Regions from separate parts of the Lactobacillus sp. ESL0237 genome, predicted to be linked through region 1. Evidence: predicted binding sites of a transcription regulator. Region 1 holds the regulator's gene; each other region holds the start of a gene.

The links. The regulator NrdR, encoded in region 1, represses ribonucleotide reductase genes. The targets are predictions, from matches to a motif close to ACACNATATATNGTGT.
Region 2: nrdJ (ribonucleoside-triphosphate reductase, adenosylcobalamin-dependent) is a predicted target of NrdR. The motif match lies at 1,674-1,689, and genes of this name have one in related genera.
Region 3: F5ESL0237_RS07430 (deoxynucleoside kinase) is a predicted target of NrdR. The motif match lies at 5,086-5,101, and genes of this name have one in related genera.

Annotation. Positions count from the first base shown of each region.
Region 1 is NZ_REHE01000009.1:64,106-74,131, reverse strand. It holds gene murC (UDP-N-acetylmuramate--L-alanine ligase) at 1-432, shown strand, start outside; gene polA (DNA polymerase I) at 657-3,329, shown strand; gene mutM (bifunctional DNA-formamidopyrimidine glycosylase/DNA-(apurinic or apyrimidinic site) lyase) at 3,342-4,172, shown strand; gene coaE (dephospho-CoA kinase) at 4,169-4,786, shown strand; gene nrdR (transcriptional regulator NrdR) at 4,773-5,240, shown strand; gene F5ESL0237_RS05090 (DnaD domain protein) at 5,243-6,601, shown strand; gene dnaI (primosomal protein DnaI) at 6,609-7,508, shown strand; gene thrS (threonine--tRNA ligase) at 7,816-9,750, shown strand; gene F5ESL0237_RS05075 (transporter substrate-binding domain-containing protein) at 9,813-10,026, shown strand, end outside.
Region 2 is NZ_REHE01000002.1:14,790-24,815, forward strand. It holds gene nrdJ (ribonucleoside-triphosphate reductase, adenosylcobalamin-dependent) at 1-1,603, opposite strand, end outside; gene F5ESL0237_RS00270 (YjjG family noncanonical pyrimidine nucleotidase) at 2,036-2,731, shown strand; gene F5ESL0237_RS00275 (pyrroline-5-carboxylate reductase) at 2,874-3,638, shown strand; gene F5ESL0237_RS00280 (D-2-hydroxyacid dehydrogenase) at 3,743-4,753, opposite strand; gene F5ESL0237_RS00285 (exodeoxyribonuclease III) at 5,087-5,914, shown strand; gene F5ESL0237_RS00290 (DEAD/DEAH box helicase) at 5,990-8,833, shown strand; gene F5ESL0237_RS00295 (serine hydrolase) at 8,884-9,948, opposite strand.
Region 3 is NZ_REHE01000010.1:436,320-446,345, forward strand. It holds gene F5ESL0237_RS07405 (ATP-binding cassette domain-containing protein) at 3-2,348, shown strand; gene F5ESL0237_RS07410 (glucosamine-6-phosphate deaminase) at 2,496-3,221, shown strand; gene amaP (alkaline shock response membrane anchor protein AmaP) at 3,581-4,135, shown strand; gene F5ESL0237_RS07420 (DUF2273 domain-containing protein) at 4,148-4,327, shown strand; gene F5ESL0237_RS07425 (Asp23/Gls24 family envelope stress response protein) at 4,360-4,860, shown strand; gene F5ESL0237_RS07430 (deoxynucleoside kinase) at 5,143-5,790, shown strand; gene F5ESL0237_RS07435 (deoxynucleoside kinase) at 5,806-6,492, shown strand; gene F5ESL0237_RS07440 (amino acid ABC transporter permease) at 6,786-7,427, shown strand; gene F5ESL0237_RS07445 (amino acid ABC transporter ATP-binding protein) at 7,446-8,087, shown strand; gene F5ESL0237_RS07450 (amino acid ABC transporter substrate-binding protein) at 8,131-8,952, shown strand; gene F5ESL0237_RS07455 (NCS2 family permease) at 9,129-10,026, shown strand, end outside.

The DNA of each region.
Region 1 (10,026 bases):
TTATTAACATATAAGGGAGCAAAACGGCGTTTTTCTGAAAAAGATTTAGGTGGATTTAGTATAATTGATGACTATGCCCACCATCCAACGGAAATGCGGGCAACCATTCAAGCTACTCGGCAAAAGTTTCCTGATAAGAATTTAGTTGTTGTTTTTCAACCGCATACCTTCACAAGAACAAAAAAATACGCTAATGAATTTATTGATATTTTGTGTGGCGTTGATAAAGCATATATAACGCCAATTTATGCTTCAGCTAGAGAAAGTGGTGGAGCAATTTCCAGTGAGGACTTGGTGGCAAAGATTCCTAATGCTGAAGTGATTAATCTTGATAACATTGCTGATTTAACCAAAATTAAGGATTGTGTAATTGTCTTTATGGGAGCTGGCGATATTCAAAAGTATGAAGCTGCTTTTGAAAAATTGCTCTAACTTAGAAGTGTTTGATTAATTATAGTAAAAATTGATAAATTAGTTTAATTAAATGAGCAAGTAATTATATTATTTGCTTTTTTATTTTGAAGTTTTAGATTTTCAAATTGACTGCCTATTATTTTGGTTTGGTCATTTTTTTCTTGGAAAGGATTGCATTCTGCAAGAAGTAAAAAAAACTGTTAGAATAAAAGAAACTATAGCTTTACTTGTGAGGAGATTCAATGGCTAATCAAAAATTACTTTTAATTGATGGTAATTCGATTGCATTTCGGGCGTTTTATGCCCTGTACCGTCAACTTGAAAATTTTAAAAACGCAGATGGTTTACATACTAATGCCATTTATACTTTTAAAAATATGCTCGATGTTTTACTTAGTGATGTTCAGCCTGACCATATTTTGGTTGCGTTTGATGCTGGTAAAACCACTTTTAGAACTGCCATGTATAGTGATTATAAAGGTGGCAGGCAAAAAACCCCGCCTGAACTGTCTGAGCAATTACCATATATTCATGAACTATTACATGATTTGGGGATTGCTACGTATGAATTAACTGATTATGAAGCAGATGATATAATTGGTACTTTTTCAAAAATTGGTGAAAAAAACAATTTTGAAGTAACCATAGTAACTGGGGATAAGGATTTAACACAATTAGCATCAGATAAAGTAACAGTAATGGTGACTAAATCAGGTGTACTGAACCTGGAAGCATATACGCCAGAACATATGAAAGAGGTTAATGGAGTAACACCTACTGAGTTTATTGATATGAAAGCTCTAATGGGAGATAATTCAGATAATTATCCTGGTGTGACTAAGGTTGGACCTAAGACTGCTGCACAGCTTATTCAAGAATATGGTTCAATTGAAAGCTTATATGAACATGTTGATGAATTAAAAAAGTCAAAATTAAAAGAAAATTTAATAAAGGATAAGGATAAGGCCTTTTTGGCTAAGAAGCTTGCTACAATCAATTGCAGTACACCGGTGACGATTGGTCTTGCTGATTTGAAAAAGAGAAGTGTTGATTATGATGCATTACGTCATTTTTATGAAAAAATGAATTTTCGTAAATTTCTAAATGATTTAGAACCGTCGCCTAAATTATTGGAGCCAAATGACAGTGCTTATCAAGCATCTAATGTTGAATTTACTGAATTAACCGATAAAAACCTCGCCTTAAAGGTCAAGGAAGCTGAGACGATTAGCTTTTATTTAGGAATGCTGGGGGCAAATTATCATTCAGCTACTTTTGTTGGTTTTGCTTTTGCGATTGATAAGCAAGTTTATCTTAGTCGCGATGTAAATCTTTTAAAGAATAACGAACTAAAAAGTATCCTAGAGAATGAAAAAATCAAAAAAAATGTTTTTGATTTAAAAAGAACAATGGTTGGTTTAAGACGTTTAGGTATTCAAGTTCAAGGAATCGAATACGATATGCTCTTAACTTCATATCTGATTAATAATGAAAATAATTCTGATGATATGGCGGAAATTTGCAACATGTATGGTGATAATTCAGTAAAACATGATCATGAGGTATACGGTAAGGGTAAAAGTCAACAAATACCTGCTGATGATCAGTTGCTGTATAATCATCTTGCTACCAAAGTTGAAGCTATTGCTAGCTTAAAAGAATCGCTCTTGAGTAAACTTAAAGACCATGAACAAGATGACTTATATGCAAGTATTGAACTGCCTGTAGCTCGAGTATTAGCAATTATGGAGATTAACGGGATTAAAGTTCAAGCCCATACTTTAACTGATTTGCAGCAAGAGTTTGCCGTTGAACTCAAAAATTTAGAAAGAAAAATATATGAAGAGGCCGGCGAAGAGTTTAATATTAATTCACCGAAGCAATTAGGTCATATTTTATTTGAAAAGTTGGGGTTGCCTGCTATTAAAAAAACAAAAACCGGTTATTCAACTTCAGTTGATGTTTTAACACAATTGCAAGATCAAAGTCCCATTATTGCTGATATTTTAACTTATCGGCAAACTGCCAAAATTCAGTCAACCTATGTTAATGGGTTACTTGATGTAATTAAGCAAGATGGACGAGTTCATACTCGCTATCTACAGACTTTAACAGCAACTGGGCGTTTATCCTCTGTTGATCCCAATTTACAAAATATTCCTACTCGGACACAGGAAGGTAAGCAGATTAGAAAAGCCTTTGTACCAAGTGATCCAGCTGGTTACATTTTTTCTTGCGATTATTCTCAAATAGAATTACGGATTTTAGCTCAAGTTTCTGGTGATGAGCAAATGCAAGAAGCTTTTAGAACTGGCTATGATATTCATGCGCATACTGCTATGAAAATTTTCAAATTGAAATCTCCAGCAGAAGTAACCCCATTAATGAGGCGCAGAGCCAAAGCAGTTAATTTTGGTATTGTTTATGGCATTTCAGATTATGGGCTATCCAAAAATTTGAATATCAGTCGTAAGCAAGCTCAAGAATTTATCGATAATTACTTTGAACAATACCCCCAAATTAAAGAATACATGGATAAAGCGGTTCAAATAGCTCGTGAAAAGGGTTATGCTGAAACTATTATGCATCGCCGGCGTTATTTACCAGATATTCACGCTAAAAACTTTAATATTCGATCATTTGCTGAACGTACTGCAATTAATTCGCCAATTCAAGGATCTGCAGCAGATATTATTAAAATTGCGATGATTAATATGCAACGCAAGTTAGATGAACTTCATTTAAAAACAAAAATGGTTGTTCAAGTTCATGATGAATTGATTTTTGATGTTCCTAAAGATGAGTTAGCAACTATCAAAGAGATTGTTCCTGCAGTGATGCAATCAGCAGTACATTTAGATATTCCATTGGTTGCTGATTCAGGCTATGGTCATGATTGGTTTGATGCAAAGTAAGGAGATAGATCAATGCCAGAAATGCCAGAAGTAGAAACAGTTCGCCGAACTCTTCTTCCTTTGGTTAAAGGAAAAACGATTCAAGCAGTTACGGTGTGGTATCCTAAAATTATTGCTAGTGATTCTGAGCAATTTATTCAGCAATTAGTAGGTAAGAAAATCGAAACGATAGATCGTTATGCAAAATATTTACTAATTCGTTTAAGTGGTCAATTAACTATTGTTTCTCATTTGCGGATGGAAGGTAAATATCGTTTAGTAGAGGCTAATATACCTAAAGATAAGCACGATCATGTTCAAATAGCTTTTACAGACAAAACAGCATTACGTTATAATGATGTCCGTAAATTTGGACGCATGCAATTGGTTAAGACTGGTACAGAAAAGGAAGTAACCGGTATTAGTAAATTGGGCTGCGAACCTAATTCATCTGAATTCACTACACAGTACTTGATAAATGCACTTAGTCGCAAAAAAAAGAATATAAAAAATGCACTGCTTGACCAAACAATTGTTGCTGGACTTGGTAATATTTACGTTGATGAGGTATTGTGGCAGACAAAAATTCACCCACTAAGTTTAGCCAATCAAATTCCGCAGTTTCAAGGACATCAATTGCACGACAATATTAATGAACTAATTGACTTGGCCATAAAAAAGCACGGCACAACCATACATACTTATCTTGATGCAAACGGTGATACGGGCGATTTTCAAAAATTACTGAAGGTATATGGACATAAAGGTGAGCCTTGCCCACGCTGTGGGGTTTTATTAGAAAAAATCAAGGTATCAGGACGTGGTACTACATTTTGTCCCGATTGTCAGGTGATTTATAAGTGACTATCGTGATAGGCTTAACTGGTGGAATTGCTAGCGGGAAGAGTACGGCAGATGCATTCTTTCATAAAAAGAAGATACCAGTTATTGATAGTGACAGAATCGCTCATGAGCTTTTAAATATAGATCATGCAGGTTATAAAGTTGTAGTGACAGAATTTGGATGTAATATTTTAAATTCAGATAAATCAATTAATCGTGCAAAACTTGGGCAAATAGTTTTTAATGATAAGCAGCAATTGAAAAGGCTGAATGCTATTACACATCCATTGATTTTAAAAGAAATTCAGGCTAAAATTACTCGATATAAAAAGCTAGGTGAGTTGATTGTTGTTCTTGATGCACCACTACTTTTTGAATCTAAAGCTCGAAATTTATGTGATTGTAGTATTTTAATTGCTTTACCAGAGGGTGAGCAAATCAAGCGTTTAATGGTACGAGACAATTTAACTGAAAAAGATGCGATAGCTCGAATTAATAGCCAGATGTCGTTAGCCCAAAAAGCAAAGTTGGCTGATTATGTAATTTTAAATACCAGTACAATAAAAGTTTTAGAAACTAAATTAGATAAATTGATTAGTAAAATAATTAAGGAGTCAGAGTATGGAATGTCCTAATTGTCGACAAAATGCATCTCGTGTCATTGATTCACGACCTAGTGATGAAAATAGATCAATAAGACGGCGAAGAGAATGTGAAAATTGTGGTTTTCGGTTTACTACTTTTGAACGAATTGAGACAACACCTTTATTAGTAATTAAAAATGATGGTACACGGGAGCCATTTAACCGCAAAAAAATACTTCATGGTGTAATGGCTGCTGGACAAAAACGGCCCATTACTAGTTCTCAATTTGAACAATTAGTTGATCATGTAGAAAATAAAATTAGACAACAAGGAATTAGTGAGATTTCATCTAAAAAAATTGGAAAATTGGTTATGGATGAATTAGCTGAATTAGATGATGTTGCCTATATTCGGTTTGCATCAATTTATCGTGAATTTAAGGATATGTCTAGTTTTATGAAGACAATGGAAGATATGATGGCCAAAAGAGAGAAGGGTAATTAGTCATGTTTATGACGCCCAATCCTAAACAGCCTTTTTTAATTATTAATCGGGTAGAAATTTCTATAACTGCACTGCGTATTCTAGTTAAGTTATATCAACCATTAATTGGCTCGTTAGCGCTAGCTTTATATTTAAGCTTAAATGAGGATTACCGTCCACAAATGATTCTGTCAGATGCACATGGACTGTATAGTTTACAAGAACAACTAGACTGCGACCTCAAAAGCTTGTTTATCGCATTACATAAGTTGGAAGCTGTCGGATTAGTTCAAACAAAATTACTCGATAATAAAATTATGGGTCAAGTTTTAACTTTTCGTTTGGCAGAAGTACCCAGTAGTAGTGAATTTTTTGCCACAACACTATTAGCTAGTTTATTAAAAGAAAAAGTTGGTGTTACAGTTTTTCAAAAGCTAAGTAGTGATTTTGCACATGAGAATAAGCAAAATAAAAATACTGTGACCGGATTGGCTAATGCGCAAGATATATCCGCTTCATTTATGGATGTTTTTAGTTTGCCAAAAGCAGAGGCAATCGATCCTTCACCAGAAGTCAAACAAGCAGTGCGTGAAAACCAGGTTGGTCAAAATCAACAAGCAAGTATCAATCAACAAGACAGTATTGATTGGGATTTTATGAAACAGCAATTTGAAATATATCAAATCCCAAATAGTGAAATTGATAAAAATCGTGAAGCAATTCGTGGTCTAATGCGGACATATGGTCTAGCCGAACAAGAATTTGTTGATGAAACTTTATCTTGTTTGCACGGTGAATATCAATTGAACATGCCATTAATTAAGCGAACGATTGCAAACACCATTCATGGTACAGATACGCAGCAACAGAATCAAAAACGGACGTTGCAAGCAGATTCAACTTTTAATGATAAGCAATTTAGTAAAAAAGAACAGGAAATTTTGCAATTAGCACATGAAAAAACTCCGGCGCAATTTATCTATTACTTAAAAAATGAGAGTCATGATTTTGTTGATGCAAGTGAATATCAATTACTTGATAATTTATATAACCAGAAAGGCATTTCAGCAGACTTGCTTAATATATTAACGTATGTTTGTCTGCAAAGTAGCCCTAAGCTTTCTTATAATTTAACTAATACGATTTTACATGATTGGCTGCAACATGGGGTACATTCAGGAGAACAAGCCTTAGAATATATTGCTAAAAGAAAACAGGCTAAACAAAAGAATAAAGTTAGTCATTATCGTAACTATAGTAAAAAATCAGTAGAAAAGGGTACCGATTGGAGTAAACGTCAGGCAAAGAATGAAACTGATGTTTCAGCAGATGATTTAAAGAACTTCTTTAAGAATTTTGAAAGTGAAAATGGTATGAAGTAGGTAAAAAATGCGTACAATAAATCAGCTAATAATTAAAAACAATTCAAAACTAACTAAGAAAAATAATTTTGACGAGATTCGCAAGCAAATTTTAGCTGATCCTAAAATTAAAAAATTTATTAATGTTTACCGAGATAAAATAACGGATGAAATGATTAATGCGAGCCTCTCTAGTTTATACGAATTTTATATCTCGCAGCATCATAAAGATCCAGTAATTGTTGGCTATCGTCCAGAATTGATGTTAAGTAGCAATGCCATCACACTTAAATATGTTCCTGAAGAAAGCAAATTAGCTCAAGATAGAGATCATAGTATCAAAAAGCATGTTCGTTTAATTAATTTGCCACTAAATTTGCATAACGTACGTTTAAGTCAAGTGGAAGTGACTGCAGGACGCAGAACAGCTATTGCTAAAATTCAAGAATTTTTGAGTCTATATAAAACAAATGTTCATCAAAAGGGTTTGTATTTATCAGGCGATTTTGGCGTAGGCAAGACTTATTTACTAGCTGGTCTTGCTAATTCGATAGCAGCGATGAATAAACAGGTTATTTTTTTGCATTTACCAACTTTTATTGCTAACTTAGCGAGTCATTTTGGCGACAACAGTTTAACAAATGAAGTCCAGCGCATAGCTCACTGTGACTTATTGATTTTAGATGATGTTGGTGCTGAAACATTAAGTCAATGGTCAAGAGATGAAGTTTTGGGCATAATTCTTCAGGCACGAATGGACAATGAACTGCCGACCTTTTTCTCTTCTAATTTTGCAATGGCAGATTTAGAAGAACATTTTAAGGAAACCAAAAATGCAATTGACCCAGTAAAAGCAGCGCGACTGATGGAGCGTGTAAAGACACTCGCAACTGAAATAATTGTATCCGGACCCAATCGGCGTAGTTAATTTAATAAATATTGGTGGATTTCTTTGCTTTTTAAAAAATTATTGCAATTAAATGTTAAATATGTATAATTGTATTAAATGAATGAACATGATGTTGCTCGTATCAGAGAGAAAGACGGTATTCTGGAAGTTTTTTATTAGAGTCGACACCCCACTTATTCATTGTTAAAGAGTAAATAATTGGGTGAATTCCACTATCGATTCAGAAAGAGTGGGCTAGACAGAACTAGCCTAAATTGGGTGGAACCACGCTAAATACGTCCCAGTGCATAATGCACTGGGACTTTTTTTATTATTTGGAGGAAATATGAGCTTTTCAATTATTTTACCAGATGGATCAAAACGAGCTTTTGAACAAACAGTCACTATTAATGAATTAGCACACAGCATTTCAACTTCTCTTGGCAAAGCAGCACTTGCTGGTAGAGTTAACGGACAACTTCATCCAGTAGAATATGAATTAAATCAAGATGCTGAGGTTGCGATTATTACTGATCGGGATGAAGAAGGTTTAAATATTTTAAGAGCTAGTGCAGCTTTTATTTTTGAAGCAGCAGCGAAGAAAGCTTATCCAGAGTTACGCTTAGGTGAACATGGGACTGAGACAGATGGGTTCTTTGTTGATACTGACAAAGAAAACCAAATCAAGATTAGTGAATTACCTGAACTTGAAAAAGCAGTTAAGCATTTAATTAAGGCTGGTGAAAAAATTGAAGCAGTGACAATGTCACGGGCAGAACTTCAAGAAATTTTCAGAGATAATGCTTTTAAACTTGATTTACTGCAAGCTGAAGCAAGCGATGAAATTACAGCATATAGGTTAGGTGACTTTATTGATTTTGGCTTTGATATTTTGGTATCAAATACTGGTAAAATTAAGCAATTTAAATTATTGTCAGTTGCGGGTGCTTATTGGCAGGGGCAGTCATCTAATCCAATGCTACAAAGAATTTCTGGAACGGCTTTCTTCAAAAAGGCTGATCTTGAGGCTGATTTAAAGCGACGTGAAGAAATTAAAGAACGTGATCACCGTACAATTGGGCGTGATCTTGATTTATTCTTTGTTGATCCTAAAGTTGGTGCAGGATTACCATACTGGATGCCAAAAGGAGCAACTATTAGGCGCGTAGTTGAGCGTTATATTATTGATCGTGAAGTTGCTGATGGTTATCAACATGTATATACCCCCGTTCTTTTAAATGTAGATGCGTATAAGACCTCAGGTCATTGGGCACATTATCGTGATGATATGTTTCCTCCAATGGACATGGGCGATGGTGAAATGCTTGAAATTCGCCCAATGAATTGTCCGTCACACATTCAAATTTATAAGCATCATATCCGTTCATATCGTGAATTGCCTATTAGAATTGCTGAATTGGGAATGATGCACAGATATGAAAAATCTGGTGCTTTGTCAGGTTTGCAACGAGTACGTGAGATGACTTTAAATGATGGTCATACTTTTGTTACGCTTGACCAAGTACAAGCAGAATTTTCTAAGATTTTGAAATTAATTATGGACGTTTATAAGGACTTTGATATTACTGATTACTATTTCAGACTGTCATATCGTGATCCGAAGAATACAGAAAAGTATTTTGCTAATGATGAAATGTGGGAAAGAAGTCAATCAATGCTTAAAAAAGCGATGGATGACATGGGACTTGACTATGTTGAAGCAGAAGGTGAAGCTGCTTTTTATGGTCCGAAGTTAGACATTCAAACTAAAACAGCTCTGGGTGCTGACGAAACAATGTCAACAATTCAACTCGACTTTATGTTACCAGAAAGATTTAATTTGACTTATATTGGGCAAGATGGGGAAGAGCATCGCCCAGTGATGATGCACCGCGGAATTGTAGGCACAATGGAACGCTTTATTGCTTATTTAATTGAAATTTATAAAGGTGCCTTTCCAACGTGGCTTGCTCCAGTTCAAGTTGAAGTAATTCCTGTTAATCTTGATGCGCATTCTGATTATGCTAAAAAGGTTCGTGATGAATTAAATAAGCGTGGTTTTAGAGCAGAAGCAGATTTACGTAATGAAAAATTAGGTTATAAAATTCGTGAATCGCAGACACAAAAAGTTCCTTATACCTTAGTTTTAGGTGACAATGAAATGAAAGCAAATGGTGTTAATGTTCGGCGCTATGGAACGGAGGAAGAAGTAGCCAAAGGTTTAGACCAATTTATTCAAGAAATTGATCAAGATGTTAAATCTTATTCACGCAAAAAATAAGTAATTAAGAGCTACTTTGAAATTTGTTGAGCAGCCGTTGTTTTATTATTGGGAGAGTCAATATGAAGAAAATTTTTGACCTAGTTCCGGTATTAATCAGTCTATTTTTGTTAGCAGGTTGCAGTCAGCGAGTTTCTGATCAAGATGTTTTAAAGAATGCACAAGCTTCTAAAACAATTACATGGGGAATTGAAAGTGATGTCAGGCTATTCAGTTTAACAGATGTTAGAGATTATCAGGAAAAAGGTTTTGACGTTGATGTGGCTAAAGCTGTAA
Region 2 (10,026 bases), on a different contig from region 1:
TGTCTGCATCCACAACCGCTTGGTATGCGTTAGAAACCATTTCAATTCCTTTCGGATCATAAATCGGTACTTGAATTTTAGCTCCAGTTTCGTGATCGCTCTCTTCTTTAAAACCAGTGACAACACGGTGACCTAAATCATTCAATAACCAATCTTGAATGCCTGACATAGATACGCCAATACGACGATTTTTATAAATTATTTCCCGGGATATAGCCCAATCGTAAGTACTGAATGTAACACGTTTGGTATAGCGGGTGGCTAATCTAAACACATCTTTTAAATTCCAATTTTGTTGTTCAGCAATGTAAGGAAAAACTTCAAATAAATTACAAGGCTCACCATTAGCAAGAGAAATTTCACCACAAGGATTGGTTCCTTCTACTGCACCATCAACGTCTTTTTGGTATCCATCTATAATTCGACCATAGTTTTGAGATAAGTCCAAATTTACAATGCCTGGTTCGCCATTTTCTTTAATACCATTGGCAATCGGTTCATAATTGGTAAACGCAGCATCAATTGCTACACTATTATTTGATGCCCAACGGTGGTGATAGAGCTTATCTTGGTCTTGTTTCATAGTGATAAATGCTTGGTCTGTATTAGAACCTAATGCTAACTCAGCTGATCGTCTAACGTTACCAGCAACAACTGTTTTGCCAATTAAGTTACAAATATCTGTTGCATCAACTGAACTGATTTTGCGGTTTGAACATGTATTGATGATTTTGTTAATGTCGAAAAGCATTTCAACTAACGGCATTGGCCCAGAAGCTGTACCACCAAAACCATTGATTTTTGTTCCATAAGGACGAATATTACTGATATCAATGACTAATTTAGTCTTGTGCTCAGGATTTGTTTGATTAAAATGCATATCTATTAATCTGGCATTAGCTAAGACCCAGCCCTCTCGTGTGTCGGGCACTTCAAAATAGATGCAGTCATTTGGAGTACTATTTTGTTTAGACCACTTTTTTTTATCAATTGCACCAAGTTTAATTGTATCAGTATAAGAATCACTATCTTGATCAATAATAATTGTTAAATCAATGTTATTGTCGACTTGGGGTATTTTTTTTATGTTATCTTGAGTAACTGAGAATCCCACACCACCCCCTTTCATTAGTTGATCAAATAGAAAAGAAAAGGGCATTGAAACTGCTACCTGTTCTTTTTTTAAATAATCGGGCAAAATATGGCTGGCACCATAAGCTTGAGGACGAATAGCAATAAACCAACAGTTATTCAAGGAATCGCCATTGCGTTTTTGATAGTCAGTACCAGAAACCCAAAGATTGCGACCAGATGGAGTAGCAGCAAGGCCATAAATCATTTTGAATAGTTCTTGAGCTTCAGTGGTTAACTCATTAAATAATTTATCTGAAGGTGAGTCCTTTAAGCGGGGATCAAGATTGATATTACCTTCCACAACTCTTTTAACGGTTTCATCCCAATTTTCAGAACGATTTTTTTCTGGTAGCCACCGGGCATAAGTCCGTTTGTAAGTAACCCAGCCTAATTCGCCCCAATGGGGGGTAATATTTTGTTTCACTCGGTCAATATAGGCTTGACTTAAAGTTATGGTTGAATTTTTCATAATAAAAATGACTCCTAGATATAAATTTTGTTTCACAACTACATTATGTATGGTTATATAAAAAATGATACCACAACATGTTGTGTATGCAATAAAAAATTAGCAAATAAAAAAATAACGCCAGTCTTTTATGTGCGAGTAAGAAATACTAAGTTTTAAAATAAATAGCAAAGAAAAAAGCACAATAAATTAAAAATTGTGCTTACCTAATGACTTGAAGTGGTAAAGAAAAACTACAAAGAATAATCTTTTAAATAGACTAACTATGCTAAGGCGATTTAATAAAGGTAAGCCAACTTAAAGTGTGTTAGCATAATACTGGATTAAACATGTTAAATGACTTTGTCCGCTAATTTTAATAAAATAGATAGTAAACAGATTAATTTTTAAGTTTATTAATTTATATATTAATAGCAATAAGGAGATATTTATTTGCGATTTAAACAAATAATTTTTGATGTTGATGATACTTTAATTGATTTTGCTGCTACAGAACATTATGCTTTACGTAGTCTTTTTAATGCCCATCATTGGAAATTAACTACGGCGTTGCAACAGCGTTATAACAGTTACAATCAAGGTCTTTGGCGCCAGTTAGAACAAGGAAAGATCACCTACGACCAGCTCAGTGAAATGGTTTTTCATAACTTTCTCAAAGATAACCTACAAATTAATGTTGATGGTCTATTAATTATGCAAGAGTACCGCAGTTATTTTAGTGAATCTCATCAGTTGTTGCCAGGTGTTATAGATACACTTAGATTTGCTCAAAAAAAAGGTTACCAGTTAGCGGTTCTGAGTAATGGCGAAAGCTTTATGCAAGAACATCGACTTGCATTGGCAGGAATAAAAAATTATTTTTCCTTAATTGTTACTTCTCAAGCAGCTGGTTTTGCTAAGCCAGACAAACGTATTTTTGATTATTTTTTCAATTTATCTTCAATCGGACCTGCTGAAACAATTTTTTTTGGTGATGGTTTGCAGTCAGATATTTTAGGTGCAGAAAATTATGGCTTTAATAGTATTTGGTATAACCATCGGCACCGAAAAAATAATATGAATTTGCATCCCCTGTATGAAGTAAAAAATTATCCCCAATTCGTTAAGCTACTTAAAAATGATTTATAAATTAAGTTGCTAGGTGCTTAGTTAATTAATGATTTCGGTATAATAAAGTAAAGTGTTATTAATGTGACAGTGGTTGGCTGATTTTCAAGAAAATTAGTGTTAATTGCTGATGCTACTCTTTAAACAATTGAAGGTGATTGAAATGAAAATTGGATTTATTGGAACTGGTAAAATTGGTACTGCTATCGTTCAGGGACTACTACAAGCTAAAACTGCTAGTGAGGATATTTATATTTATGACGGTGGGCACGCATCTGCACAAAAACTGGCAACTAGATATGGGTTACAGTTAGTAGATACGTATAATGAATTTGAACCCTGTGAAGCAGTAATTGTAGCAGTAGGTGGTTCAGCAATTGATAATATTTTTATAAAACTAGGACAAGTTTATCATGGCATAATTATTTCAACTGGTGGTGGCGATTTAAAAAAGGTTAAGCAGCTGATTTCAGCAGATGCAACCTTTGTCAAAGTTGTTCCTAACACACCAGTTAAAATTGGTCGGGGTATCACAGTAATTAGCTTTCTTTCTGAGGAAAAACAAGAAGTAATCGAACTAACTAAAAATATTTTTGCTTGCATGGGTGATGTCTATGTTGTTCCTGAAAATAAGTTAGGAATTTATGGCACAATTGCTGGGTGTACGCCAGCCTATGTTGATTTATTAATCCAAGCCCTAAGTGATGCTGCAGTAGAAAATGGTGTTAAGCGGACGGATTCCTATGAAATAATTGAAAAAATGCTAATTGGTACAGCTCAATTAGCTCTTGATACAAAAAAATTACCAGAAGAATTAAAAAATGAAGTAACAACGCCAGGTGGTTCAACCATAAAAGGAGTTAATAAGCTAGAAGAATTAGGTTTTCGTGGTGCTTTAATCCAGGCAACTAACGCTTCAGCTAATTAATGGGTATGATAATAATAAAAATAAATGCAAAAAGCACCGAAATAAATCGGTGCTTTTTGTAAAGTTATAGCATGTGTTTAAGTAGAATAAATTAATTTGTGAAATTAAAATTCTTTATTTAAATCAACTGGTGTATCAGCTGGTTCACCCTTAATTAATTTTAAGTTGTTATCAAAAGCATTAATAACCATATTGCGAACAGCATGAGTAGTGTAAAAAGCAGTGTGTGGGGTTACCAAAACATTTGGTCGGTCAATCAAGTCGGCAAGACGCTTGTCAGGTAATTCTTTATTGGTGAAATCACTATTGAAAATACCAACTTCACCTTCGTAAGTATCCATTGCAAAACCGAAAATTTTACCAGAATCTAATCCACGCACGATAGCATCGGTGTCAACTAAAGGACCACGAGATACATTAATGATAACAACATCATCTTTCATCTTTTGAATAGAATCATCGTTAATCATATGGATGTTTTCTGGAACGTCAGGGACATGAAGTGAGATGACATCTGCTTGTGCATATAATTCATCTAAACTATCAACGTAATAACCCTTTTCTTCTAAGATTGGGTTCTTAAATAAGTCATAAGCAATGATTTTAGCACCAAAGCCTTCCATGATTTGCATGAATACTTGGCCAATGTGTCCCGTACCAATAACACCGACAGTTTGGTCCCGTACTTCACGACCGATTGTTGGTGCCCAACGGAAGTCATGTTTAGCAAGTTTTTCATCCATTGCCTTATCTTGGCGTAAGATTCTAGCAGCTTGAATAGCAGCATGTTCAGCAATAGCATCAGGTGAATATACTGGAACATTGGTTAATTTAAACCCAAGTTCTTTAGCTTTTTTTAAGTCAATGTTGTCAATTCCAACGTTACGAATTGACCAATTGTGAATACCAAGCTTATCTAAAGCTTCGATAGTGTCCGCTTTGTAATCTAATTGTTGGTAAGTAACAACACCATCAGCTCCTTGAGCCAATTGAGCAGTTTCAGGGGTCAACAGTTGATCTGTAAAATCAACAGTAATGTCGGGATGGGCTGCTTGCCATTCGTGAACATATGGTTCCTCATCTTTGCGGATAGCGTAAGCATAAATTTTAGTCATAAAATCTAACCTCCATAGATTATCATTATTCTCTCTTGTGCTATTATACACTTGTAATGATTGAATTAAAAATATAAACTTGTGAAGAATCTTACTTTTATTATAACCTGCTATTAAAGCAATCGCTTACATTATTAATGAGATAGGATTAAACTAAGTAAATAAATGTACAGTATTTTTTGACTAAAGTCGTGAAATAATGAGCAGCTTTTTTGTGGCTTGAATTAGGTTAGAATTTTATAATTTTATTTTGCATGAGTAAGTGCTGCAAGATAACAAGACAATCTTAAAAAATATATAATGGGTAAGCAAGATACAACAAAGGAGAAATAAATGATTTTAATTTCGTGGAATATTGATTCGTTAAATGCAGCTTTGACGGGAACATCATCACGCGCTGAAGCAACCCGGCAGGTTTTAGTAAAAATATACGAGCATAAGCCGGATATTATTGCCCTTCAAGAAACTAAGTTGCGCTCGACAGGTCCAACTAAAAAGCACCAAGAAATCTTAGCAAAAAATTTTCCTGAATATGAAATTGTTTGGCGTTCGGCCCAAGAGCCAGCTCGTAAAAGTTATGCGGGGACAATGTATTTATATAAGAAGGAACTTAAACCATTAGCAACTTTTCCTAGAATTGGCGCACCTGAGCCAATGGACGATGAAGGTAGAATTATTACTTTAGAATTTCCTAAATATTTTGTTACCCAAGTTTATACACCAAATTCTGGCAGTGGTTTAAAGCGTCTAAGTGAGCGGCAAAGTTGGGATAAGAAGTATTGCGATTATTTGAAAAAACTAGATCAAGAGAAACCTGTCTTGGCTAGTGGAGATTATAATTGTGCTCATAAAGAAATTGATTTGAAACATCCAGATAATAATCATCATTCAGCAGGTTTTACAGATGAAGAGCGGCAAGGTTTTACGAAATTACTTGAAGCTGGTTTTGTAGATACATTTAGAAAAGTAAATGGCGATATTGAAGGAATTTATTCTTGGTGGGCCCAAAGAGTGAAGACCGCCAAGCAAAATAATTCTGGTTGGCGAATTGATTATTGGATAACTAGTGAGCGAATTGCGGATAAGGTTAAACGTTCTGAGATGATTGATACTGGGCTTAGAGCAGACCATTGTCCGATTTTACTTGAAATTGATATTTAAAAGATAAATAAAGAGAAATCCAAAAAAGTTAGATTTCTCTTTATTTTATATAAAATGGTGCTGAGGCAATATTGAATGAATGATACACTACAAGATGCAATTCTTAATGGTCTATATGATTTATCTTATCCAGGACATGAAATTGTAGGTCCTAAGCTGTTAACAAATACAAAACATGAAAATATTTGGTTAACTTTGCGTTATGAACTTATGCATTGTAAAAACTTTACTTGGGCAGTTGCGTTTATTACGCAAGATATGCTAGTTCCCTTTAAAGTGATAATGGCAGACTTAGCGCAACAAGGTATTTCAGGAACTTTAATTACCGGTGATTATTTAAATTTTAATGATCCACGCGTTTTTCACGAATTATTAAAGATCGATAACTTATCAGTTAAAATAGCACCCAAAAATGGGTTTCATGTTAAGGGCTATTTTTTTGAGCACGATGACTGGCAAACTATGATAATCGGCAGTGCCAATTTTACTAGATCAGCCTTGCTTAGTAATTATGAGTGGGCGCTAAAGGTCAGTGCGAAAGAAAATGCGACCTTAACTAAGCAAATTAATAAGCAACTTGAGACTTTAAAAAAAGTTAGTCAAGAGCTGACTAGTTCATGGCTGCAAACATATGAACAAAGTTGGGTGCGCCCCCAAATAAAACGGCAAACAAAAAGCCAACTACCTATTTCTCAGGAAATAGTTCCCAATCATATGCAAAAAGCTGCTTTAAAGCAATTACGTCAATTAATTGCTCGTGGTCAGTCACGCGGTTTAATAGTATCTGCTACAGGTACTGGTAAAACTTATTTAGGAGCATTTGCGGTAAAGTCTTTTAAGCCACAAAAATTTATTTACGTTGTTCATCGTGAGCAAATAGCGCGAAATGCCTTAGCTAGCTTTTATCAAGTAATTGGTGGAGCCAAAACCGATTATGGCTTATTGACCGGAAATAAACATGAATTGAATCGTAAATATATATTTGCGACGGTACAAACTTTAAGTCAATCTAAAGTTTTAGCTGAATTGAGTCAGACCGAATTTGATTATATTCTAATTGATGAAGCACATCGCTCTGCAGCTCCAAGTTATCAGCGTATTTTCAAAAAATTTAAGCCTAAATTTTGGCTAGGTATGACGGCTACGCCTGAGCGAATGGATAATCAAGATGTTTATCAGTTATTTGATTACAATTTGGCTTATGAGATTCGCTTACGGGATGCTTTAAAGGAACAGATGCTGACACCATTTCATTATGTTGGAGTTGCTGATTATGAAGTCGATAATGAGGTGATTGATGAAACAGCTAATTTGCGCTATTTATTAGCACCAAAACGAGTGGATTATGTCTTACAACAACTTGATTATTATGGCTATTGTGGTAATAGAGCTAAGGGACTTGTCTTTTGTAGTAGACAAGAAGAAGCACGTGAATTAGCCCAGGCTTTTTCTGCCAAGGGCCATCCTGCAGTTGCCTTAACTAATCAAGATAGTGAAAAAAGGCGACAAGAAGTAGTTGAACAGCTTGAACAAGGTAAGCTTGACTATATTATAACAGTTGATCTTTTTAATGAAGGGATTGATATTCCAGCTCTTAATCAAATTGTGATGTTACGTAACACACAGTCAAGTATTGTTTTTATTCAGCAACTTGGTAGGGGATTACGTAAATATGCTGGGAAGGACTATGTAACGGTAATTGATTTTATTGGTAACTATAAAAATAATTATTTAATTCCAATTGCCTTAAATCAAGATAACAGCCGAGATATCGATCAAGTACGTAAGGAGACTATCTTACCTGGATTTATTGATGTTTCAACTATTAATTTTAGCCAAATTGCATCGACTAAAATTTTGGCTTCGCTTGACAAAATTAAACTTGATAGCGTTAAAGAATTAAGGCAATCTTATCAAGAATTAAAAGAAAAAATTGGTCGTGTGCCCTTGCTTTTTGATTTTGTTAACTATGGTTCAACTTCTCCTGAGGTATTTGCTAATCATACTGGTTTTCAAAATTATGCTCAATTTTTGGTTAAAATGGGAGAATCAGTTAAATTAACTGAATTTGAGCATGCGATCTTGTCTTTTTTAACCAAAGAACTTTTAAATGGTAAAAGACCGCATGAACTCTTACTACTGCAAGCCTTACTAACAAAAGAACATATCAGTCATAGGGAATTTGAAAATATATTAAAAAGATTTGGTACATATTGTAACGAAGCAGTTTTAAAGTCGGTATTGGCTATTTTATCATTAGATTTTTTTGACGTTAAGCAAAGGCAGACAACCAAGAAGGCCCAATATGGTGGTCAATCACTAATACAACAGGATGACTTACTTAATTATCTTTTAGCACCAAAATTGAGCCAGGCTTTGCAGAACAATCATATATTTAAGCAATTATTTACTGATGTAGTTAATACGGGGCTAAAAATTAACCAACGCTATAATAAGCAAGAACAATTTACACTTTATCAGCAATATGAGCGCAAGGATGTATGTCGTTTGCTTGATTGGCCTAAAGATGTTTCTGCACCAATGTATGGCTATCGTGTAGATAAAAAAGAAACTCCGATTTTTATTACCTATGAAAAGGATTCATCTCAAAAGCGTAATGCGTTATATCATAACACATTAGAAGATGGTCAAACTTTGCGTTGGTATACTAGGGCACCACGGCACATAAATTCGGATGAAGTTAAAAGATTACTTAATACACCGAAGATGAAACTACATTTGTTTGTGAAAAAAAGTGATGCTATAGGCAAGAAATTTTTTTATTTAGGTCAAGCTGATATACAAAAGAAAACCGTTAAAGAAGAACTTTTGGGTCCGAAAAAAAAGGCAGTAGTTGGTATGAATTTACGGCTACAACATCCTTTAGAAAGTAAAATGTATCAACTACTATTTGAATAATAAAAAAGCTTCTATGAATTATAGAAGCTTTTTATTGTGTAGCGCTGATTTTAGCGAGGAACAAACGTATTAGGTTTAATATGCTGCAATATTTCATATCCTACTGCTTTTTGGTCATTTTTATTATCATCAGTTTGGTTTAAAAACATGATAATTCCATTTTGATTATCGGTTGTCAACTGCACCCAAGTGCCAAAATGCATAGCTGCAATACTACCATATGCTAATTTGAGTGAATCGTTATTTTGTAAATACATTCCACCAGAGTAATCTGTGACCTTACTCTTTAAATGTGTTAGATAATAAAAATCATTCTTATTCAGGATCTTTCCATTGCAAAGACCAGCCTGGATTTGATAATATTCGCTGGGACTAGTAAATAGATTACCTGCTCCAGGAATTTGTGAAGCAAGTGACTGCTTAATGTAGGCGGGACTTTGATAGTTTTTACTTCCATTTGAATAATAAGAAATTGGGTCAGTTTTGTCATTGGGGATGTTTTGGTACAAATAAGTATTTTTCAAGCCTAAGGTATCCACGATGCGATTTTGAAAATTTTCTTCGTAAGATTTACCTGTGACCTGTCTAATTATTCCTGTCAGCAAAATAAAGTTGCTATTGTTGTAATGGTAGCTACCAACTAAATCGGAAGAAGTTGCATTAATATTGTTAACGATCCAGTTAATTGCATTAGCTTCTGAATATACATAGCCTCGGTTTATTTCAGTTCCGGTAGCTTTAATACCAGAGGTATGGGTCAATAGATTACCGACCGAAATTTGGTTAGCGTTTTTTAGATTGGGATACCAACGTGAAATCTTAGTGTACTGGTTAAATGCTTTATTAGTATTTTTGGTCTCATTCATAAGTTGAATTATGATTGCTCCAGTAATCACTTTTTGTAGCGAGGCCGTCGGGTATGTTACATTGCTTTTACCGTTGCCAATGCGCTTACCATACCAAGCATAACCATAACTAATTGTTTGGGGCTGCCCATCTTTTACTACAGTAACCGAACCACGGACATGGTGCCTTTTTAAAGTTTCTCTGACAAAATTAGACATTTCTTCATTATCATTAGTGCTAGTTGATGAAGTTGCAGCTTCAACTGGCATTGCTTTTGTACTAATTGCAGTAGAAGTACCTATAGTTAATGCTGCAATAGTTGTTAAAATTTTATGTTTCACAATATT
Region 3 (10,026 bases), on a different contig from region 1:
CTATGCTTCAATTAAAGCACTTGCGTAAATCTTATCATGTAGGGGATACAGTCACTCATGCCCTTGATGATGTCTCTATTTCTTTTCGTAATCAAGAATTTGTCGCTATTTTAGGACCAAGTGGTTCTGGAAAAACTACAATGTTAAATGTAATTGGTGGCCTTGATCGCTACGACAGCGGCGACTTAATTATAAATGGAAAATCTACTAAAAATTTTGCTGAAACTGATTGGGACGCATATCGTAACAATTCAGTCGGCTTTATTTTTCAAAATTATAATTTGGTGGCTCATTTATCAATTATTGCTAATGTTGAATTAGGTATGAACCTGTCTGGTGTTCCTGCCTCACAGCGTCATCAAAAAGCACTTGATGCTTTAGCCAAAGTTGGATTAAAAGATCAAGTATCAAAGAGCCCTAATCAATTATCTGGTGGACAAATGCAACGTGTAGCGATTGCAAGAGCATTGGCTAATGACCCAGACATTCTACTGTGTGATGAACCAACTGGAGCTCTCGACACTGAAACGTCTGAGCAAATTATGCAATTAATCAAGCAATTATCTCAAGATCGCTTAGTGATCATGGTCACCCATAACCCAGAACTTGCAAGGAAGTATGCAACTAGAATCGTTAATTTTCAAGATGGCAAAATTTTGAATGATTCAAATGCCTTTAAGCCGGTAAATGAAGCTGATACTTTTAACTTAAAACGAACTAAAATGTCATATTGGAATGCTATTAAACTTAGCTTTACTAATATTATGACTAAAAAAGGGCGAACTGCTCTAACTGCTTTTGCTTCAAGTATTGGTATTATTTCTATTGCAATAGTATTAGCTTTGTCTAATGGTTTTCAAAAACAGATTGATACAACTATGAGTAAAGCATTAGCCAAATATCCTGTAACAATTACCCAAAATGCTGCTAATTTTGATAGTTTTGCGCAAGAAAAAAATTCTAAGAGTGTTGCTAAAAATCGAGGTTATATTACCGCTAGAAAAGATAAGGCACAACAAAGTTCCCACAAAAACAAAATTACGCTAGATTATATTAACTACATTAAAAAGATTAATCCTAAATATGCTAATAACATCTCTTATCAAGTTGGTGTTAACCTCAACCTTTTAGGAAAAATCGATGGCAAAGTTAAGCGTGTGCAGTTTTCACCATTAGAAGCTGGTTCAACTATGACTGCAGCATATTCGCAAATGCAAACACAAGCAGCCAGCATGTCTTTTATGGGATCAGCCGTTTTCCCTACCGAACTTGATAAAAGTCAGGGCAATATTTTAAAAGAGAACTATCACTTACTATCTGGTACTTGGCCCAAATCAGCAACTGACTTAGTTTTAGTAGTTGATAGTCAGAATACTATTATAGATAATGTACTAAAAAATCTCGGCCTTAACATCAAAAATGGAGCTAAAGTTGACCTTAGCCAACTAGTTGGCAGAGAGTTTAGAATTGCTACTAATGATGATTACTACCAAAAATTACCTACAGGAATGTTTATTCCCAAAAAGGTAAACTCAGCTATGTATACTAATAGTAAGCTTAAACTGCGAATTGCTGGTGTCATTCGACCTAAAAATAAAGATTCGCTAGAACTATTAGCGCATGGTATTGCCTATAGTGACCAACTAGCACAGCAAGTTATTAAAGAAAACCAAAGTTCAGCAATTGTTAAAGCACAAAAAAACTCTAATCAGAATGTGCTAACAGGACAAAATATGAATCAGACCACTAAAAAGCAGGTATTGCAAGCAATCGGTGGTTCTACAATTCCTGCTGGAATCATGATTTATCCTAATAACTTTGATGCAAAAAACAAGGTCTTAAATTATTTAGATAACTGGAATAAAGGTAAAGCTAAACAAGATAAAATCATTTATACCGATATGTCTAGTGCAGTAACTACTATGACTGGCGGATTATTAAATGGAATTACTGCTGTTTTAATTGCTTTTGCCGCAATCTCACTTATAACTTCAATGATTATGATTGGAATATTAACTTATACCTCAGTCTTAGAAAGAACTAAAGAAATTGGGATTTTAAAAGCTCTTGGCGCACGAAAAAAAGATATTACTCGTGTCTTTGATGCTGAAACTTTTATTTTAGGAATTTTTTCTGGTATTTTGGGAATTGTAATTGCCCGGCTGCTAATTTTCCCAATTAACAGTGTACTTTATTCCATCACTGATTTGACCAATGTAGCTCAACTTAATCCAATTCATGCTCTTGTTTTAATTGGTATTTCGACCATTTTGACGATGCTCGGCGGACACTTGCCTGCCCGCATGGCTGCCAAAAAAGATGCCGCCATTGCTTTAAGGAGTGAATAAAATATTTAAAGTCTTAATCAATATTCTATTTGCAAGAAATATTGATTAAGGCTTTTTTAAATTATTTACACTGCCTATTTTATCTCTAGTTGACAAATTGGCATATACCAATTTATAATTAACTTAATATTTTTGGGAGGCTTATTTATGAAAATAATTATTAAGGACGACAAAGCAAGTGCTAGTGAGCAAGCGTTTGCAATTTTTAAAAACAGCATTAGCAATGGAGCAAAAGTTATTGGCTTAGCAACTGGTTCCACTCCGGAAAATCTTTACCAAGAATGGGTTGATAGCCAACTTGATAATAGTAACTTAATTAGTATTAATCTTGATGAATATGTTGGCTTAGACGAAAAAAGTGACCAAAGTTACCACTATTTCATGCAAAAACATCTTTTCCAGCAAAAGCCATTTAAAAAATCATATATACCTGATGGTATTTTAGCTATTAACAATCCACAAAAAGCTTCAGCTGACTACAATAAAATTATCGAAGACAATCCAATTGATATTCAACTTTTAGGTTTAGGCCAAAATGGTCATATTGCTTTTAATGAACCTGGAACCGCATTTGATTCAATCACACACGAAGTTAAATTAACCGAAAATACTATTCAGGCAAATTCGCGTTTCTTTAGCAATATTGATGACGTTCCTAAGTCAGCAATTTGTATGGGTATTGCTAATATCATGAGTGCAAAAGAAATAGTAATTATGGCGTTTGGCGAAAATAAAGCTGATGCCGTCCAAAAAATGATTGAAGGACCAGTAACTGAAGAAGTTCCTGCATCTATTTTGCAAAATCATCCCAATGTAACATTAATTATTGACCAAAGTGCTGCTAGCCAATTAGATGAAAAATATCGCAATTAGGACTTAGATTAAGCAAATCAAAAAAGAAATTAAAACCCTTTAGACTAAACTGTCTGAAGGGTTTTATTATTTAGTAATTAAACAGATATATCTAGTCTTAAACAGTAAATTGTTTATATTCAGTTAGTCAGCAGTAAAATAGCTCCCGCACTAGTTGGTTTAGCTTTGCCCCTTTTATTTTAATAATTTTTATTTTGTCCAACACCAGCTGAATCCGTTAACATTATTGATTTTTATTATTTAATTATAACGTTATTTAATATATTAACCAGAAATTGTATACATATTAGTGCATATTTCTATACTAGTAAAATATTATGTATTATACTTAGGTTAAATTAAGAGAGGATGGTGATAAGTTGAAACGAATTAAGAAATGGTTTATGATCATATGCTTCTTGCTAATTATACCGCTACCAATATTTATTCTCTGGGATAATAGTGGTTTTTGGCAAAAGTACTTAAAAATCAGCTTACCTACTTTAGGGAAGCTCAACCCAATTTTTACTTGGTACCTGATTGGTATCAGTGCCATTATTTTATTGGTACTAGTTGTTAGTTTAATAATAATTTTGTTTTGGCCTGTACAACGATACTTTAATTTGATTCATAAAAAAGATGGTCAAGTTAAAATAACTAGCAAGGCTATTAATAGCTATGTGGCCAATTCTTTAAATGATTTACCTTATTTAAAGAATCCAAAAGTGGCTTCACGACTAACTAATCGTAAAATCAAAATTAAGATTAGTGGCGACCTTGGAGCAGCTGAAAATATGACTCCCTTGCTTGACAATTATTTAGAAGAATTAGACAAAAATCTCAAGCTATTATTAGGGATTGATCAAAAGCCTAAAATTAAAATTAAATTTGTAAACTATCACACTTCTAATAAACCAGAACAGCGCGTTCAATAAAGGAGGCAAGCAATGAAAGAAAATTTAGAAAAGTACCTCCCAGAAATAAGCGGTGCAGTAATCGGTTTATTACTAGCATTTTGTTTTATCGGACTGGGATTTTACAAAACTATTTTCGTCATCGTTATGTTAGTCTGCGGCGCTTTAGTTGGTCATTATTGGCCCTTACTAAAAAACTTAAAAAACAGATAATAATCGAATAATACCGAAAGGAACTGATATTTATGGTACAAACTAATTCAAAACAAGAAATAAAAGGCGATTTAAATTATGATACTAAGGTAATTCAAAAAATTATCGGTATTGCTTTATCAGACGTAAAAGGGCTCTTAACTGTCAACGGTGGCTTCTTTTCAAACTTAGCTGATAAAATTGTCAATAACGATGATGTTACTTCAGGGGTCAATGTTGAAGTTGGTAAAAAACAAGTAGCTGTAGACATTGAAATTGTTGCTGAATATGGTATTCAAATTTCTAAATTATATGACCAAATTAAACAAAAAATCCATGATAAAGTTAAAGAAATGACTGACTTAGATACTGTTGAAGTTAATGTAACGGTAGTTGATATAAAGACTAAAGAACAACATGAGAAAGATTCGGTTAGCTTACAAGACAAGATTACCGGTACGGCCCAAGATGCTAAAGAAAAAATTGGTGGTCAAGTTGATAAAGTGCAGGACAAAGTAGAAGATAAAAAAGAAGCCAAAGCTAGAGTTAACTAACTATAATTAACTAATTCTACTTTACTTAACAAAAAGTGATAAATCACTAAATTCGGTTGAATCGTGTTTTATCACTTTTTTGTCTAAAAATTTATTGCTTCGCAAGTTAAGGTTTCACGTGTAACAAAATAAAAGCTATATGTATTTTGATATTTTTTTAAGCTGTATTATACAAAAACACTTGACATTTAAATTATTATTTTAATTAATTTTTTGCTTGTCTAACCACTATATCTCGTATTAAACTAGATATGAATCTATATATTGTATTTAAGAAAGAACGTGATTCAAGTTATTGTTTTAAGTGGGCCAATTGGAGCCGGTAAATCCAGTTTAACTAGTATTTTAGCTGAGCATTTGGGTACACAAGCGTTTTATGAAGGAATCGATAACAATCCTGTTTTACCTCTATATTATCAAGACATGAAACGCTACACTTTTTTACTTAATATTTATCTACTCAATCATCGTTTAGCCCAGATTAATCAGGCAATTCAAGAAAAAAATAGTGTATCTGATCGTTCCATCTACGAAGATGCCCTTTTTTTCCAAATGAATGCCGAAAATAATGTGGCTGACCCGACTGAGTTTAAGATTTACGATAGTTTACTTGAGAATATGTTGGAAGATACACCTGGTAACCCAAGTAAGAAACCGGACTTATTAATTTATATTCACGTTTCTCTTGACACGATGCTAAAACGCATTGAAAAACGTGGTAGATCATTTGAGCAATTAAGTACCGATCCCAGTTTAAAAGACTACTATGCCCGTCTAATTAATTATTATGAGCCATGGTATGAGAGTTATGATGCTTCGCCTAAAATGGCTATTGATGGTGATCAATATGACTTTATTGTTGATGAGCATGCCAAAAAAGAAGTTTTACAGCAAATTGATAATAAATTGCACGAAGTAGGCAATTTATAGTAAAGAAGGAACGTGATGACAGTTATTGTTTTAAGCGGGCCAATTGGAGCCGGTAAATCCAGTTTAACTAGTATTTTAGCCAATTATTTAGGAACCAAACCATTTTACGAAAGTGTTGACGATAATCCTGTATTGCCTCTTTTTTATGCGGATCCCAAAAAATATGCTTTCTTATTACAAGTATTTTTCTTAAATACTCGTTTTCGTAGCATTAAAGATGCATTAACGGATGACAACAATGTCCTTGATCGATCAATCTATGAAGATGCCCTCTTTTTTCAAATGAATGCTGATATTGGACGAGCAACCAAGGAAGAGGTTGACACATATTATGAACTTCTAAACAACATGATGACTGAACTTGAGCATATGCCTAAGCGTCAACCTGATTTGCTTGTTCATATTGATGTATCATATAACACGATGCTCAAACGAATTCAAAAACGTGGTCGTCCTTATGAACAACTTAGTTATGATGCCACTTTAGAAGATTACTATAAGCAATTACTGCAATATTACAAGCCATGGTATGAAAAATATGCCTATTCACCTAAAATGACAATTAACGGTGATCAATTAGATTTTATGACCAATAATCAAGATCGCCAAATTGTGCTTGACCAGATAGTCGCTAAATTAAAAGAGATTGACAAACTACCTGAGACATGGCATAAATCAACTAATATTGAACTTATAGATTAGATTTAATTTAGCAATACCCCGAAATCAAAATAATTTCGGGGTATTATTATGTCCAAATTCATCGTCTTTAAATACAAAATATTATAAATGATGCCTAAATTATTACCCTTCGTCCTAACTATTTCTTATTTAGCATTTCTTCTTTTAAAGTAGCTTATTAATAAATAATCATAGTCAACTTTTTTAAGGTGATATCAAAAAAACTAATTTAATATTTTATTTATGTTATGCTTGTAATTACTTATCCTAGATAGATTACTGTGCAATTTGACTTAAAAGGAGAAAAGATAGCGATGGCTTACATTATCTCAATTATTCCTGCTTTACTCGCAGGAGTAAAAATAACTTTACTGCTATTTTTGGGGACAATCATTATGGCAATTCCACTAGGAATAATTACCAGTCTAGGCTTACTATCAGCCATTAAACCCCTAAAATTAATTTTTAAATTTTATATTTGGATTATGCGTGGAACCCCACTATTATTGCAATTAATCTTTATTTTTTATGGCTTACCCATTATTGGTATAATTTTTCAGCGCTATGACGCTGCTTTAGTTGCTTTAGTTATGAATTATGCTGCTTATTTTGCTGAAATATTCCGTGGCGGTTTTCAGTCTATTCCCAAAGGACAATATGAAAGTGCTCACGTTTTGCAACTTAATTATTGGCAAACTTTGCGTTATATTATTATTCCACAAGTCAGTAAAATAGTTATTCCCTCAATTGGCAATGAAATTATCAACTTAATTAAAGATACTTCTTTAGTCTACGTAATTGGTCTTGGTGAACTTTTACGTGCTGGCAATGTAGCTAGTGCACGTGATGTGACTTTGACCCCCTTAGTTATGGTAGGCATAATTTACTTATTAATAACTGGAATCATTTCATTTCTTTTAAAGCGAATCGAACTTAATTATTCAAAATGGAAATAACTAATTGGGGTCACAACTATGCTTGAATTAAAAAATATCACCAAAAAATTTGGTTCAAAAATTATTTTAAATAACCTTAATCTAACTATTTTAGACCAACAAATTTTAGCAATTGTAGGTAGCTCTGGTGCTGGTAAGACGACCCTGCTACGTTGTCTAACTGGCTTAGAAAAAATTGATGCTGGTCATTTTTATTGGAATCAACGAGAATTTAATCCTATCGAGCAAAACAAAAACAAACAAATTATGGGGGCTGTTTTTCAAAATTATGAATTGTTTCCCAACCTAAATGTAATAGATAATATTACCTTAGCGCCTCGCTTAGTACTTAAAAATACTACGCAAGAATTACAAATAGCAGTGCAAAAACTATTACTAGAACTTGACTTAACCGGTAAAGAACGACTTTATCCTTATCAACTTTCAGGCGGACAAAAGCAAAGAGTTGCTATTGCTCGTGCATTAGCAATGAAGCCACAAATTCTATGTTACGATGAGCCTACTTCTGCCCTAGATCCAGCTTTACGTAATAAAGTTGCCAAAATTATTTTGCAACTTAAAAATAATACTGGCATGACACAAATTGTCGTTACGCATGATATGGAATTTGCTAAACAGATATCTGATCGCATCTTTACCGTTAATACTTTAGCTAACTAAGAAGGTAAATTAAGTGAAAATTAAACGTATTGTGACTACAATAATGATATTATCTACGTCTTTCTTTCTAGTAGCCTGCAGCAATGTCTCAGTCGGACAAAATGCTAATTCAATAGACAATTGGACAAGAATTAAGAAAAGAGGCTATGTAATTATTGGTGTTGATGACACATTTGTGCCAATGAGTTTTCGGCAAAAAAATGGTAAGTTGGTTGGTTATGACATTGACCTAGCAACTGCTGTTTTTAAATTATATGGTCTAAAGGTGAGCTTTCAAACTATTGACTGGTCAATGAATACAACCGAATTACGAAACGGGACTATTGATTTGATCTGGAATGGCTTTAGCAAAACCCCTAGTAGAGCAAATAAAGTGGCATTTAGTCAAACCTACCTAAATAGTACCCAAGTTTTAGTGTCATTAAAAACAAATAAGCTTGTTCGTCCCGCTTCATTGAAAAACAAAGCATTAGGTGTACAAACCGGTTCGTCTGGTTATAACGATGTTATAAATTACCCTAATATATATAAAAAGCAAATTAAAAACCACTATCCAATACTCTATGATTCTTTTACCAACGCTTTTATTGATTTAAATTCACAAAGAATACAGGGTTTACTACTTGATAGCACTTATGCTAATTATTATATTTCACACCAAAAAGAACCAGACCGTTTTTTTGAAATTCAAAGTCCCTTTCCTAAAGAAGAATTTGCTGTTGGCTTGAGAAAAAGTGATATTATCTTACGTCAAAAAATCAACCGTGCTTTAATCAAATTAGCTAAAGAACAAACTATTGCTCGAATTGATTATAAGTGGTTCAAAAATCGAATTCATTCTCCTCTTACCCAAAAATTTACTTAAAGTAACTAAAAAGTAGCTCATCCTTACCTAAGAAATCTAACTGATTGTTAATAAAATCATATTTGTAATTAAAATTATCCTGAAATAATTCGTGTTTGCAATTATTTTTATCAGTGATAAACTAAATAAGTTGTTAAAATTTATACAAAAACGAACATTTTATCAGGAGATGTCAAATGGATTTTATAAAGAGTTATTTTCAACTCGATAAATATAAAACTAGTATCAAAATCGAATTTCTGGCTGGACTGACTACTTTTATTAGTATGTCATATATTCTATTTGTTAATCCCAGCGTTCTAGGAGCTAGTGGTATGGATAAGGGGGCAGTTTTTACCGCTACTGCTTTAGCTAGTGCTTTGGGAACTGCATTAATGGGAATTATTGCCAATTATCCGATTGGTGAAGCCCCAGCCTTAGGGATTAATGCCTTCTTTGCCTACACTGTTTGTGTCGGCATGCATGTTTCTTGGGAAACTGCATTAGCAGCCGTTTTTGTGGCTTCAATCATTTTTATCTTGATTACAATGTTTAAATTACGGGAAAAAATTATTAATGCAATCCCAGCCGATTTAAAATTTGCTATTTCTGCAGGTATTGGTCTATTTATCGCTTTTTTAGGTATGCAAGACGGGGGCTTAATCGTTGGTAACAAATCAACCTTGGTTGGTCTAGGCTCTTTACATGATCCTGCCGTTTGGATTACTATTTTTGGCTTGCTGGTCACTATTGTTTTAATGATCTTAAATATCCCCGGAGCTATTTTCATTGGCATGATTCTGGCAGCCGTTTTTGGTGTATTAACGGGACAAATTGCTTTACCTCACCAAGTTATCTCTTTAGCTCCAAGTATTGCCCCTACTTTTGGTCAAGCTGTTTTTCATGTTAAAGATATCAATTCTTTACAAATGTGGGTAGTAGTTTTAACTTTCTTATTGGTTACCTTTTTCGATACTGCAGGTACACTAATTGGGCTTGCTCAGCAAGCTGGCTTCATGAAAGATAATAAGATGCCACGGGTTGGTAAAGCTTTAGCATCAGATTCTACTGCTATGATGGTGGGATCTGTCTTAG